Regions from separate parts of the Streptomyces sp. NPDC043854 genome, predicted to be linked through region 2. Evidence: riboswitches for the same ligand, from Rfam matches in the RefSeq annotation. Region 2 holds a riboswitch; each other region holds the start of a gene.
What was found. A riboswitch is a leader RNA that binds a small molecule or an ion and turns the genes downstream of it on or off. The one in region 2 is predicted to bind cyclic di-AMP.
Positions count from the first base shown of each region.

Region 1: another riboswitch for cyclic di-AMP. It lies ahead of AC068A_RS02200 (M23 family metallopeptidase); the one in region 2 lies ahead of AC068A_RS23060 (transglycosylase family protein).
Region 3: another riboswitch for cyclic di-AMP. It lies ahead of AC068A_RS24215 (M23 family metallopeptidase); the one in region 2 lies ahead of AC068A_RS23060 (transglycosylase family protein).

Region 1 is NZ_JBWKDK010000002.1:40,463-45,255, forward strand. It holds gene AC068A_RS02190 (aspartate aminotransferase family protein) at 1-1,102, shown strand, start outside; gene AC068A_RS02195 (tyrosine-protein phosphatase) at 1,140-1,958, opposite strand; cyclic di-AMP (ydaO/yuaA leader) riboswitch at 2,271-2,489, shown strand; gene AC068A_RS02200 (M23 family metallopeptidase) at 2,492-3,463, shown strand; gene AC068A_RS02205 (SGNH/GDSL hydrolase family protein) at 3,630-4,433, shown strand; gene AC068A_RS02210 (MBL fold metallo-hydrolase) at 4,644-4,793, shown strand, end outside.
Region 2 is NZ_JBWKDK010000026.1:14,639-19,431, reverse strand. It holds gene AC068A_RS23070 (cytochrome P450 family protein) at 1-248, shown strand, start outside; gene AC068A_RS23065 (transglycosylase family protein) at 351-1,457, shown strand; cyclic di-AMP (ydaO/yuaA leader) riboswitch at 1,737-1,906, shown strand; gene AC068A_RS23060 (transglycosylase family protein) at 1,909-2,622, shown strand; gene eno (phosphopyruvate hydratase) at 2,966-4,252, shown strand; gene AC068A_RS23050 (FtsB family cell division protein) at 4,454-4,793, shown strand, end outside.
Region 3 is NZ_JBWKDK010000028.1:75,551-80,343, forward strand. It holds gene AC068A_RS24205 (M16 family metallopeptidase) at 1-219, shown strand, start outside; gene AC068A_RS24210 (M16 family metallopeptidase) at 240-1,607, shown strand; cyclic di-AMP (ydaO/yuaA leader) riboswitch at 1,819-1,975, shown strand; gene AC068A_RS24215 (M23 family metallopeptidase) at 1,989-2,783, shown strand; gene AC068A_RS24220 (GntR family transcriptional regulator) at 2,987-3,652, shown strand; gene AC068A_RS24225 (HPr family phosphocarrier protein) at 3,864-4,145, opposite strand; partial or broken gene AC068A_RS24230 (GNAT family N-acetyltransferase) at 4,331-4,793, shown strand, end outside.

The sequences.
Region 1 (4,793 bases), on a different contig from region 2:
CTTCGACTGCCAGCCGCTGCCCGGGCTGCTGGCCGAGAAGCTGCTGTCGTACAGCCCGCACCTGGACCGGGTCTTCTTCGGCAACAGCGGCACCGAGGCCGTGGAGACCGCTCTGAAGTTCGCCCGGTACGCCACCGGGCGGCCCAGGGTCCTCTACTGCGACCACGCCTTCCACGGGCTGACCGCCGGCTCGCTCTCGGTCAACGGGGAGGCCGGCTTCCGGGACGGCTTCGCGCCGCTGCTGCCCGACACCCGGATCGGGCTCGGCGACCTGGCCGCCCTGGAGCGGGAGCTGAAGCGCGGCGACGTCGCCGGATTCGTCGTCGAGCCGATCCAGGGCAAGGGCGTGCACGCGGCGCCGCCCGGCTTCCTGCCCGCCGCGCAGGAGCTGCTGCGCCGGCACAAGGCGCTGCTGATCGCCGACGAGGTGCAGACCGGCCTCGGACGGACCGGCGATTTCTACGCCTACCAGCACGAGCCGGGCGTGGAGCCGGACCTGGTGTGCGTGGCCAAGGCGCTGTCGGGCGGCTACGTCCCGGTCGGCGCCACCCTGGGCCGCGACTGGATCTTCAAGAAGGTCTACTCGTCCATGGACCGGGTCCTGGTGCACTCCGCCAGCTTCGGTTCCAACGCCCAGGCGATGGCGGCCGGGCTGGCGGTGCTCTCCGTCATGGAGGACGAGTCGCTCGTCGCGAACGCCCGCGCGACGGGCGACCTGCTGCGCGGGCGCCTCGCGGCGCTCGTGGACGAGTACGAGCTGCTGTACGAGGTCCGGGGCCGGGGCCTGATGATCGGCATCGAGTTCGGACGGCCTTCCTCGCTGCGGCTGCGCAGCCGGTGGACCATGCTCCAGGCGGCCCGCAAGGGGCTGTTCGCGCAGATGGTGGTGGTGCCGCTGCTCCAGCGGCACCGGATCCTGACGCAGGTGTCCGGGGACCACCTGGAGGTGATCAAGCTGATCCCGCCGCTGATCGTGGACGAGGTGGACGTCGACCGGTTCGTCGGCGCCTTCCGTGCGGTCATGGACGAGGCGCACGCCGGCGGCGGGCTCCTGTGGGACTTCGGCCGGACCCTGGTCAAGCAGGCCGTAGCGGGAGGCTGACGGCCCGCCCCGCCGGCAGCCGACCGTCCGCCGCGGCTCAGTCGAGCAGCCGCTCGCGCAGCCGGCCGAGGGTCCCGGCCGCGAGGCCGAGGCCCTCGGCGAGGTAGCGGTCGACGCCGCCCCAGTGCTCGTCGATGGTGTCGAAGGCCGCGGCCAGGTACGCGGCGCGGGCGTCGAAGAGCGGGGCGAGCAGCTCCGTCACCTCGGGGGAGCGGGCCTCGGGCGCGTCGCTGCCGCGGCGGACCCGGTAGCGGCGGTGCGGGGCGTTGGACTCCAGGTAGTCCGCGACGATGGCCTCGCGCTCCACGCCCAGCGCGAGCAGGGTGACGGCGATCGACAGGCCGGCCCGGTCCTTGCCGGCGGCGCAGTGCATGAGCGCGGGGAGGCTGTCCTCGGCGAGGGCGTGCAGGACCCGGCCGTGCTCGGCGGTGCGGTGCACGACCATCGAGCGGTACGAGCCCACCATCCGGGCGGCGGCCTTGCCGTCGCCGAGGATGCCGCGGAGCTGCTCCACGTCCCCGTCGCGGACCATGGTCCAGAATTCCTTGCCGTCGGCCGGGTCGGACAGCGGGATGTTGACGTTGCGCACCCCGGGCAGCTCGATGTCGGGACCCTCCAGGGCTTGGTCGGCCGCGTTGCGGAAGTCGAAGACGGTGTGCAGTCCGAGCGATGCGAGGAATTCTGCATCGGTTTCGGTGGCATGTGCCAGATGTCCGCTTCGGAAGAGTCGTCCCGCCTTGACCTGCCGCCCGTCCGTGGTCGGCAGGCCGCCCACGTCCCGGAAGTTGCGCACACCGGACAGTTCGGGCTCGGGGGGCGGGGTGCCCGGCGGGGTGGTGGGTATCTGCTGGGTCAAGGGGAAATCCTCTGCATCGTCATCGAGTGTCCGAATTGCGCTGCTTGGGACCAACTTGCCGGTGCCGGAGGCGAGATCGGGCACGGCCCCGTGAGCCAGATCATACGGTGACCGTGAGTGCCTGATCGTCGAAGTCGAATGGCCCGGCCGGGACGGTTGTTGGCGGCGGAGAATGGACGCAGGGTGACCGGAATTCCGCTGGACTCCCCTTCCTGTGAATCCGTCAGGAAATTCACGGCTTGTTCCGTACCGGCCCGCTCGATTACCTTCGCGACCAATCCGGATGGACCGCCTAATCCTGCCGCCGTCCGGAAAGCACACTCGACCGAACTCGCGCGGCAGGAGCGGGGGAACCAGGTAGGCCGCTGCGCCGGAGTTCCGCTCCGGAGCAGCCAGGGGTGAAGCCGTACGTGTTCCGTTCACGTCGCGTGCACGTCACATGCGTGTCCGCGTTGTTGTACGTCCACGGACGGCCGGACATCTCCAATCCGAACCCGACAGCTCACCTCGCAGGCGCCGGAGAGGAATTCGCCATGCCGGCAAAGGGTAAGCACCGCCGTCCGAAGTCCCGTTCCCTGGCCCGTGGTTTTGTCGCCACCGTCGCCGGCACCGGCGGAGCGGCCCTGGCCCTGCCGCTGATCGGCGCCGCCGGCGCCCACGCGGCCGCCGCCCCGGCCGCCGCCACTGCGGTCCCGGCCGCGGCCCTGCAGGTTCCGGCGGCCGCACCCGCAGCCGCCGCCTCCGCTGCTCCGGCCGTCTACACGGTCCGGACGGGCGACTGCCTCTCCGTCATCGCGGCCGACCACGACCTCCCGGGCGGCTGGCAGCGGCTCTACGCCGACAACCGCGAGGCCGTCGGCGACAACCCCTCCCTGATCCACCCCGGCCTGAGGCTGTCCCTCGGAGCCCCGGGTGCGTCGGCGGCTCCCGAGCGGGCCCCGGTCGAGCAGCCCGCCCCCGCGCCGAAGCCGAAGAAGAAGGCCCCGGCCGCCGGTTCCCCGCTCGCCGCGGCCCCCGCGCCTGCGCCCGCGCCCGCCAAGAAGAGCGCGGCCGCCGACACGGCCTCCGCCGACACCGCCGCAGCCGGCGCGGTCGCCGCGGCCGGCTTCACCGCCCCCGTCTCCGGCGGCGTCTCCACCGCGTACAAGACCGCCGGCGCCATGTGGTCCAGCGGCTACCACACCGGCGTCGACTTCATCGCGAGCTCCGGCACCACCGTCAAGGCGGTCGGCGCCGGCACCGTCGTCTCCGCCGGCTGGGGCGGCTCGTACGGCAACGAGGTCGTCATCCGGCACGAGGACGGCAAGTACTCCCAGTACGCCCACCTCTCCCAGCTCTCCGTCTCGGTCGGCCAGAGCGTGAGCGCCGGCCAGGCCATCGGCCTCTCCGGCTCCACCGGCAACTCCACCGGCCCGCACCTGCACTTCGAGATCCGCACCGGTCCCTCGTACGGCTCGGACATCGACCCGATCGCCTACCTGCGCTCCAAGGGCGTGACCATCTGACGGCTCGCTCAGCCGCCGGAGGCGACAGATCCGCGTGAGGCCGGACCCGAGGGGGGTCCGGCCTCACGCGCTGCCATTCCGTACCGACCAGGTGGTATAGATCACGGTCCGTCAACCCCTTCCTACGGTGGCGTAGGTCACGTCCCGCGGTGAAGGATATGGTCCCGTGGCAGCGACGACGACGACAGAGACGACAGAACAGAAAATCCGGACCATCGGCTCGTACACGGCACTCGGGGACAGCTTCACCGAGGGGGTGGGGGACCCGGGGCCCGACGGGCTCTTTCTCGGATGGGCGGACCGGCTGGCCGTGCTCCTGGCCGACCAGCGCCCGGAGGGCGACTTCCGGTACGCGAACCTCGCGGTGCGCGGACGGCTGCTCGACCAGATCGTGGCCGAACAGGTCCCGCGCGCCAAGGAGCTCGCCCCCGACCTGGTGAGCTTCTGCGCCGGCGGCAACGACATCATCCGGCCCGGCAGCGACCCGGACGCCGTCGCCGAGCGGTTCGAGGCCGCCGTCGCCGACCTCACCGCCTCCGTCGGCCAGGTCATGATCACCACCGGCTTCGACACCCGCGGCGTGCCCGTCCTCAAGCACCTGCGCGGCAAGGTCGCCACGTACAGCGCGCACGTGCGCGCCATCGCCGACCGGTACGGCTGCCCCGTCCTCGACCTCTGGTCGCTGAAGTCCGTACAGGACCGCCGGGCTTGGGACGGCGACCGGCTGCACCTCTCGCCCGAGGGGCACACCCGGGTCGCGCTGCGCGCCGCCCAGGTGCTGGGGCTCGAGGTGCCGACCGACCCCGACCAGCCGTGGCCGCCGCAACAGCCCCGCGGCTCGGTGGACGTGACCCGCGACAACATCCAGTGGGCCCGGGAGCACCTGGTGCCGTGGATCGGCAGGCGGCTGCGCGGGGAATCCTCCGGGGACCACGTGGAGGCGAAGCGGCCCGACCTGCTGCCGCTGTAGGGCCGGCGGGAGGGCCGCCTGCCGGGGCGGCGGCGGGATGGCCGCAGGGGGCTGCGGCGGGGCTGCCGCAGGGGGCTGCCGCAGGGGCGGTGCGGGCACGCCTGACGGAATCCTCCGGGGCCGCCCTGCGTTGGTGGTGGTAGACCAGTGAGGAAGCAGACCGCCGGCCACGGCCTGCGACCGCCCGCCCCACCCCTCCCAGGAGGCGTTTTGACCGGCTCCCAACCCCTGCGTCCGCTGCTGCGCGCCCTGCGCCCCGAAGCCTTCGGCGCGGATCCGTCCGGCGCACGGCTGGAGCGGATCCGGCGCTCGCCGAACTTCGCGGACGGCTCCTTCCGGAACCCGGTCGGTGCCCGGACC
Region 2 (4,793 bases):
TCGCCGATCCGGACACCCTCGACCTCGCCCGCGCCGACAACCAGCACCTGGGGTACGGGCACGGGATCCACTACTGCCTGGGCGCCCCGCTCGCGCGACTCGAGGGACAGACGGCGCTTGCGACTTTGCTGACGCGTCTGCCGGATCTGGAACTCGCTGTTCCGTCAACTGACCTTCGGTGGCGCGGAGGTCTGATCATGCGCGGCCTTCGCACCCTTCCCGTCCGATTCACACCCCGAAACATCTGAGCTTCTCCTGAGGGAAAGTCAGGTTCTTGCTCAACTTGTGACAATCGTCGGAAGGCCGCTAGGTTCTGCCGTTACCCAGCCGTTATGCGAAAGGTGCTGCACATGCGTTCCGGGAACGGCCGCCACAGACGCCCCCGCCAGGTACCCGCGATTGTCGTCACCGCCGGAGTCACCGGCTCCGCACTGGCCATGCCACTGCTGGCCGCCACCGGTGCGAGCGCGGCGGAAGCCGCCACCTGGGACAAGGTCGCCGAGTGCGAGAGCGGGGGCACCTGGAGTGCCAACACCGGAAGCGGCGCCTACGGCGGGCTGCAGTTCACCCAGGAGGAGTGGAAGAACGCGGGCGGCGAGGAGTTCGCCGAGCGCGCCGACCTCGCGAGCCGGTCCCAGCAGATAGCCGTCGCCGAGCGCGTGCTCGGCTCCCAGGGCCCCGAGGCCTGGCAGAACTGCGCGACCCAGGCCGGGCTGGCCAAGGACGCCCCCGCCGCGGACGTGGACCCCGGCGCGAAGGGCCAGCACCGGGCCGTCGGCCAGTCCCCGAGCCGCCCGGACGCCGCGGTGCCCCCGACCGGCTCCGGCAACCGGGCCACGGACTACGGCGCCCCGACCCCCGCGCCGGACTACACGATGCCGCCCGCGCCGACGGGGCCGTCCAGCGGACTGCCCGTCATGCCCGAGCCGGACGGGACGACCGCGGCGCCCACGCTCCCGCCGGTCTTCCCCGGCGACCCGACCGCGAACCCGGTGACGCCCACCCCGACCGCGCCGGGCACCCCCGGCACCCCGGGCGCCACGCCGGGCACCCCGGGTGCCACGCCGGGCACGCCGGGCGCTACGCCGGGCACGCCGGGTGCCACGCCGGGCACCCCGGACGGCTCCGCGCCCGGGACGCCGGGGGCTCCGACCCCGGGCGGCAGTCCGGCGGACCCCTCCGCCCCGACGGCACCGGGCGCGACGGGCGCAACGGGCGCCTCCACGGACCCGGGCGCCGTCCCGAGCACCCTGGGCACCGGCAAGCACCGCGGTACGCCCGCCGTCGAGACCTCGCCGGCCTCGTACACCGTCAAGGAGGGCGACAGCCTGGCGACCATCGCGGACGCCAACGGGGTGAAGGGCGGCTGGGGTGCGCTGTACAAGGCCAACGAGCAGGTCATCGGCGGTGACGCCAACCTGATCAAGCCGGGGCAGAATCTGGATCTAAGCAAATAACAGGGGCAGTTCGGACACCCGGAAGGCCTTGAATGTCCGGTTCGTTCAAATGAGACATGTGTCTCTTCCGGTCAACTGGCGTGTCTCGCCCGAGGGCTTGGGCAAACCCCGCCCTCACCTGCGCAAACACCCCGAAAAGCAGCGCAAGTAGGGGTCCTCCCTCCCCGATGTTCCTCGTTGAACATCGGGGAGGGACGTGTCTACGGTCTGAACCGCTCGCCACCGCGGGCCCCTTCGACCGCATCGCCGAATCCTGCCGGCGGACGGAGGGAACACTCGTCGCGTCAAGCGCCGAAGGCAGGAGCGGGGGAACCAACGCAGGTGCCGGGAAGGGCCGTTGAGAGACGGCTGCGGACCGGCTTGGGGTGAAGCCGCGCATCACAGCGCGGCCGGGCAACTCATCCGCCCGAACCCGACAGCTCACCTCGCAGGCGTCGGTGAGGAGAACTCCATGCTGCTTTCGGGCAAGGGCAAGCACCGCCGCGCCACCGCCATCGAGCGGACCACCCGCATCGTGACGCTCGCCGGCGTCGCCGGTGTCGCGGTCGCCGCGCCCCTGATGACCGCGGGCACCGCCTCCGCCGCCACGGCCTCGGAGTGGGACCGCGTCGCCCAGTGCGAGTCCGGCGGCAACTGGTCCATCAACACCGGCAACGGCTACTACGGCGGCCTGCAGTTCTCGGCCTCCACCTGGGCCGGGTACGGCGGCAAGGCGTACGCCCCGCAGGCCAACCAGGCCACCAAGGCGCAGCAGATAGCCATCGCGGAGAGGGTCCTCAAGGGCCAGGGCAAGGGCGCCTGGCCGCACTGCGGCAAGGGCCTGTCCAACTCCGCCTACACCGGCGGCGGTTCGACCACCACCAACAGCACCACCACCAAGTCGACCCCGAAGACCGAGACCAAGAAGACCCAGCCGAAGAAGACCGAGACCAAGAAGGAGACCTCGCGCACCGAGGCCCCCACGACCCGGTCCGAGCGCTCCGAGGCCCCGGCCGCCCCGAAGACCGGCAACGGCTCCTACGAGGTCAAGTCCGGCGACACCCTCGGCTCCATCGCCGAGGCGAACAACGTCAAGGGCGGCTGGGAGAAGCTCTTCGAGCTCAACAAGGACATCGTCTCCGACGCCGACCTGATCTTCCCCGGCCAGAAGCTGAAGCTCGGCTGAACATCCCGCGAAGCCCCGCGTGCGTAGCCCGCGCGGACTGAAGCGGACGGCCACTGCACGTGTGCAGCACACCGCCCGGCGCGTATCCCCCCACGCGCCGGGCGGTGGTGTGTCCGCGCCCCGAAGGGGGTCGGCGGGAGCCCGCGCGGCGGCCCGATCGGCGGCCGGTCACGGCCCGATCAGGTGTCCGTATGTCCCGGAAGCGGGGTATTCGGGCCCTTTTTCGTCCCAGGACCCGGGCGGTCGGCCGGCCGACCGCCCGGAGCCGGTTAGGCTCTAGGCGGCAAGGCCGGCCCACGGCCTGACCCGCCACCGCACACCCAGCGTCACATCCCAGAAGGAGATGCTCGTGCCGTCCATCGACGTCGTCGTAGCCCGGGAAATCCTGGACTCCCGAGGCAACCCCACGGTCGAGGTCGAGGTGGGCCTCGACGACGGCAGCACCGGCCGTGCTGCCGTTCCGTCCGGCGCCTCCACCGGTGCCTTCGAGGCCATTGAGCTCCGCGACGGCGACCCGAACCGCTACATGGGCAAGGGCGTGGAGAAGGCCGTCCTCGCGGTCATCGAGCAGATCGGCCCGGAGCTCGTCGGCTACGACGCCACCGAGCAGCGCCTGATCGACCAGGCCATGTTCGACCTGGACGCCACCGACAACAAGGGCTCGCTCGGCGCCAACGCCATCCTCGGCGTCTCCCTGGCCGTGGCGCACGCCGCGTCCGAGGCCTCCGACCTCCCGCTGTTCCGCTACCTCGGCGGCCCGAACGCGCACCTGCTGCCCGTTCCGATGATGAACATCCTCAACGGCGGCTCGCACGCCGACTCCAACGTGGACATCCAGGAGTTCATGATCGCGCCGATCGGCGCCGAGTCCTTCTCCGAGGCCCTGCGCTGGGGCACCGAGGTCTACCACACCCTCAAGAAGGTGCTGAAGGGCAAGGGCCTGTCCACCGGCCTCGGCGACGAGGGCGGTTTCGCCCCGAACCTGGGCTCCAACCGCGAGGCCCTCGACCTCATCCTCGAGGCCATCAAGCAGGCCGGCTACACCCCGGGCAAGGACATCGCCCTGGCGCTCGACGTCGCCGCGTCCGAGTTCTACAAGGACGGCAAGTACCTCTTCGAGGGCCAGTCCCGCTCCGCCGCCGAGATGACCGAGTACTACGAGGAGCTCGTCTCCGCGTACCCGCTCGTCTCCATCGAGGACCCGCTGTTCGAGGACGACTGGGCCGGCTGGAAGGTCATCACCGAGCGCCTCGGCGCCAAGGTGCAGCTCGTCGGCGACGACCTCTTCGTCACCAACCCGGAGCGCCTCGCCCGCGGCATCGAGGAGGGCACCGCCAACGCCCTGCTCGTCAAGGTCAACCAGATCGGCTCGCTGACCGAGACCCTGGACGCCGTCGAGCTCGCCCAGCGCAACGGCTTCAAGTGCATGATGTCGCACCGCTCCGGCGAGACCGAGGACGTCACCATCGCCGACCTGGCCGTCGCCACCAACTGCGGCCAGATCAAGACCGGCGCCCCGGCCCGCTCCGAGCGCGTCGCCAAGTACAACCAGCTGCTGCGCATCGAGGAGATCCTCGACGACGCCGCGGTGTACGCGGGCCGCAGCGCGTTCCCCCGCTTCAAGGGCTGACGCCCTGAAGCCCGGCGTCCCGCGCTTCAAGGGCTGACGGGCCCCTGAGCCTCCGTACGTCCCCGCACTCGGTCCCGTACCGTGTGCGGGGACGTAGTGCGTGGTACGAAGCGCGAAGAACGAGCACGAAGCACGAAGCACGAAGGCCGTACGGCGCGCGCCGGCGAGGGTCGGCGCGCGGACACCAGGGGAGGCGGATCAATGGCCGGGAACCGGGATCGGTTCTCCACCTTCTCCACCGCGACCAGGCTCAAGCAGCTCGGCGAGCGGACCGCCGCCCACGTCTACCGCTCCCAGAGCCGCCGCCAGGTCCGCCGCAGCCGGCTGACCGGGCGGGCCGCCCTCCTGGTGCTGGTCCTCTGTACGCTGGTCGTCGCCCTGGCCTACCCGATGCGCCAGTACGTCTCCCAGCGCTCGGAGATCGCAGCGCAGCAGCGGGCGGCCGCAGCGGCCGGCAAGCGCCTCGAACGGCTGCGCGACGAGAAGGCCCGCTGGCAGGACGACGCGTATGCCGAGCAACAGGCGCGCAAACACCTGCACT
Region 3 (4,793 bases), on a different contig from region 2:
GCGGTGCTGTTCGGCGACCCGCAGCTGGCGCTGACCGCCGTCCGGCGGCTCCTCGACATCACCGCCGAGGAGGTGCAGGCCGTGGCCGCGGCCCGGCTGCGCCCCGACAACCGCGCGGCGCTGGTGTACGAGCCCCTGGCGGCCGACGCCGCTGACGCCGCCGAAGGCGCCGACGACTCCGATGCGACCGAGAACGAGAACGAGGGGGCGGAGCAGTGAGCGACACCGCAGCCGTCACGATGACCTTCCACCCGCGGCCCCAGGCCGGGCAGCCCCGGCCGTGGGCCTTCCCGGCCCCCGAGCGCGGCTCCCTGGCCAACGGCCTGACCGTGCTGCGCTGCCACCGGCCGGGCCAGCAGGTGGTGGCCGTCGAGATCAACCTCGTCGCCCCGCTGGACGCCGAACCCGAGGGCATGGACGGCGTGGCGACGATCATGGCCCGCGCCCTGTCGGAGGGCACCGACAAGCACACCGCCGAGGAGTTCGCCGCAGCGCTGGAGCGCTGCGGTGCCACCCTCGACGCGCACGCCGACCACCCGGGCGTGCGCGTCTCGCTGGAGGTCCCCGCCTCCCGGCTGCCGAAGGCCCTGGGCCTGCTCGCCGAGGCCCTGCGGGCGCCCGCCTTCGCCGACAGCGAGGTCGACCGCCTGGTGCGCAACCGCCTCGACGAGATCCCGCACGAGCTGGCCAACCCGCAGCGACGCGCCGCCAAGGAGCTCTACCGCCAGCTCTTCCCGGCCGGCCTGCGGATGTCCCGCCCGCGCCAGGGAACCGAGGAGACGGTGGCCCGGATCGACTCCGCGGCCGTGCGCGCCTTCTACGAGGCCCACATGCGCCCCGCCACCGCGACCGCGGTGGTCGTCGGCGACCTGACCGGCATCGACCTGGACGCCGTCCTGGCGGACACCCTGGGCGCCTGGACCGGCACCGCGGGCCGGCCGGCGGAGGTGCCGCCGGTGACCGCCGACGACACCGGCCGCGTGATCATCGTCGACCGTCCCGGAGCGGTCCAGACGCAGCTGCTCATCGGCCGGGTCGGGCCGGACCGGCACGACACCGTGTGGGCGGCCCAGGTGCTGGGCACGTACTGCCTGGGCGGCACCCTCACCTCGCGCCTGGACAAGGTGCTGCGCGAGGAGAAGGGCTACACCTACGGCGTGCGCGCCTTCGGCCAGGTGCTGCGCTCCACGGCCGACGGCCGGGGCGCCTCGATGCTCGCCATCAGCGGCTCGGTGGACACCCCCAACACCGGCCCGGCCCTGGACGACCTGTGGAAGGTGCTGCGCACCCTCGCCGAGGGCGGCCTGACCGATGCCGAACGGGACGTCGCCGTGCAGAACCTGGTGGGCGTGGCCCCGCTGAAGTTCGAGACGGCCGCGGCCGTCGCCGGCACGCTGGCGGACCAGGTGGAGCAGGAGCTGCCGGACGACTACCAGGCGCAGCTGTACGCGCAGTTGGCCGCGACCGGCACGGTGGAGGCGACCACGGCGGTCGTCAAGGCCTTCCCGGTGGACCGCCTGGTCACCGTGCTGGTGGGTGACGCCTCGCAGATCGAGGAGCCGGTGCGGGCGCTCGGGATCGGCGAGGTCACCGTCGTCGGCAACTGACGCGGTTCACTGCCCGTCGGCAAGTGGCGGGCGATTCAAGGGGCTTCGGCGGCTTGTCCGCCGGAGCCCCTTATGTCTGTTTGGTCCGGAGGTTGGCTTATGCGGTGTGGCGTGCGCAACAAAAGGCCGTGACCATTTGGTGATTGACGAATGATCCGCCTAGCGTCGGCCGTGCTGTCCGTCAGTTGGTACGCGCCGCACCCGCGGCACCGGGCAGCGATCGCCGAGTCCCCGTCAGGCGCGAGCCCTGGGGAGCCGGGGACCCACACGTCCCTGGGGTGAATCGGGCCGCCTCGCCAGAGGGGCCCGTAGGAGACCTTCCTGCTCCGAACCCGTCAGCTAACCCGGTAGGCGAGAAGGAAGGAAAGGATCAGCCTCCTCATGGCCTTTGGCAGCCGTGCCTCCGGCAAGCACCGTGGTTCCAGCCGTCTGAGCCGCAAGACCGCCGGTTACGCCGGCGTGGCCGCCCTCGCGACCACCGGTGTCGTGGGCACGCTCGCGGGCCCGGCGTTCGCCGCTTCGGACAAGGCCCCCTCCAGCGAGGACACCGGCCTGAACGCGGTCGTCACCGCCGCCGACGTCGCGGGCGACGTCGAGGCCCAGGCCCAGGCCCAGCAGGCCGCCGCCGAGGCCGCCGCCGCTAAGGAGAAGGCCGAGGCCGACGCGAAGGCCCGGGCCGCCGAGGCCAAGCAGAAGGCCGAGGAGAAGGCGAAGGCCGAGCGCGAGGCCGCCGAGCGCGCCGCCCGCGAGGAGGAGCGCAAGCGCCTCAACACCTTCGTCTCCCCGCTCGACGACTCCTACGTCTCCACCCAGTACCGCGCGGGCGGCGGCATGTGGTCCTCCGGCAGCCACACCGGCATCGACTTCCACGCCGCCTCCGGCACCTCGGTGCGCGCGGTGGGCGTCGGCACCGTCGTCGAGGCCGGCTGGGGCGGCGCGTACGGCAACAACGTCGTCATCAAGCACGCCGACGGCACGTACACGCAGTACGGCCACCTGTCCTCGCTGAGCGTCTCCGTCGGCCAGCAGGTCACCCCCGGCCAGCAGATCGGCCTGTCGGGCTCCACCGGCAACTCCAGCGGCCCGCACCTGCACTTCGAGGCCCGCACCGGCGCCTCGTACGGCTCCGACATCGACCCGATCGCGTACCTGCGCCAGCACGGCGTCGCCCTCTGATCCGAGCGCGTACGCACCCACGCTCCGCCCGAAGGCCCCGGCTCACCGAGCCGGGGCCTTCGGCGTGGCTCGCGGCGGCCGCAAATACCCCCGATTTCCGACCCCGCTCGGAAAATTCCGCCGGTTGCAATAGAGTCCCCGTACGATCCCAGTACGGTCACGGCATTGTCGCCGGCAATCGGAAAACAAGCGGAGGTCCGGTCTTGCGTATTCCCGCGCACGCGGTATGCACTGCAATCCGCGACGACATCGTCTCCGGGGTGTTCGAACCGGGCGGCAGGCTGACCGAGGAGGTGCTGGCCCGCCGCTACGGCGTGTCGCGCGTCCCGGTCCGCGAGGCGCTGCGGACCCTGGAGTCCGAGGGCTTCGTGATCACCCGTCGCCACGCGGGCGCCTGCGTCGCCGAGCCCACCGAGCAGGAGGCGGCCGATCTGCTGGAGCTGCGGATGCTGCTGGAGCCGCTGGCGGCCTCGCGGGCCGCCCGCCGGCGCACGGAGGGCCACCTCAAGGTGCTGCGCGGGCTGGTCAGGCTGGGTCAGGAGCGGGCCAGGCAGGGGCGGGGCGAGGACCTGCGGGCGCTGGGCAGCTGGTTCCACGAGACCCTGGCGCAGGCCTCCGCCAGCCCCGGGCTGGTCGCGCTGCTCACCCAGATGCGGCACAAGGTCGCCTGGATGTACACCGTGCAGGCCCCGGCCCGGCCGGTGGAGTGCTGGGCCGAGCACGGCGCGATCGTGGACGCGGTGGCGCGCGGGGACGCCGAGCGCGCGAAGGCGCTGACGGCGGTCCACGCCGACCGGACGACCGGGGCCTACCGGCTGCGGGTGAGGACTTCGCAACCTGCCGTAAACACGGCGAGCGGTTCCCATTAACAGAAACGGCGTATGAATGGGGGTGTCAATGGGGGACGCCGCCGTGCCCCGGCTTTTCCGGTTGCGGCATTTCCCCCGCCGGTTATGTGAATTCCCTTGCCCGTCCGGAATTCGCGGGCGGGGGCAGTGTGTGAATAAAACGGCGAAGCCGCGGTCCGGAAATGGTCCGGATGCCGCGGCTTCGCCGTTCGCGCGGTGCGAACCCGAAGGATCAGACGGTCTCGGGGAGCTCCTCCAGCCCCTCGGCAACCAGCTTCGCGAGGCGGTCCAGCGCCACCTCGGCACCCTCGGCCTCGGACGCCAGGACGATCTCCTCGCCGCCCTGGGCGCCCAGGCCCAGCACCGCCAGCATGGAGGCGGCGTTGACGGGGTTCCCGTCGGCCTTCGCGATGGTCACCGGGACGCCGGAAGCGGTCGTGGCGCGGACGAAGATCGAGGCGGGACGGGCGTGCAGGCCCTCGGCCCAGCCGACGTTGACGCGGCGCTCTGCCATGGTGATGCCCTTCAGGTTCTCACGGTTGTCTAGACCAGTCTCTCACGACGCCCCGAGTGCTCCGGCCGACCTCCCGCCCGGTTCTCCCGCCGCTCGACGTACCCCAGCTTGCACCGGTTTGAACGGCGTTTCCGTATGCGCCGCGCAGGGGGCTGTCCTGCCCGTCCTGGGCTTAGGATCACCGCATGACCACCGCGTCGGACCCCTCGTACCCGGCCCACTGGGAGGCCGACGTCGTCCTGCGGGACGGCGGCACCGCCCGGATCAGGCCCATCACCACGGAGGACGCGGGGCGGCTGGTCAGCTTCTACGACCAGGTCTCCGACGAGTCGAAGTACTACCGCTTCTTCGCCCCCCACCCCCGGCTCTCCGACCGCGACGTGCACCGCTTCACGCACCACGACTACGTGGACCGCGTCGGCCTCGCGGCCACCGTCGGCGAGGAGTTCATCGGCACCGTCCGCTACGACCGCATCGGCCCCGACGGCCGCCCCGCCTCCGCCCCCGCCGACGAGGCCGAGGTCGCCTTCCTCGTCCAGGACGCCCACCAGGGCCGCGGCGTCGCCTCCGCACTGCTGGAGCACATCGGCGCGGTTGCCCGGGAGCGGGGCATCCGCCGGTTCGCGGCCGAGGTGCTGCCCGCCAACA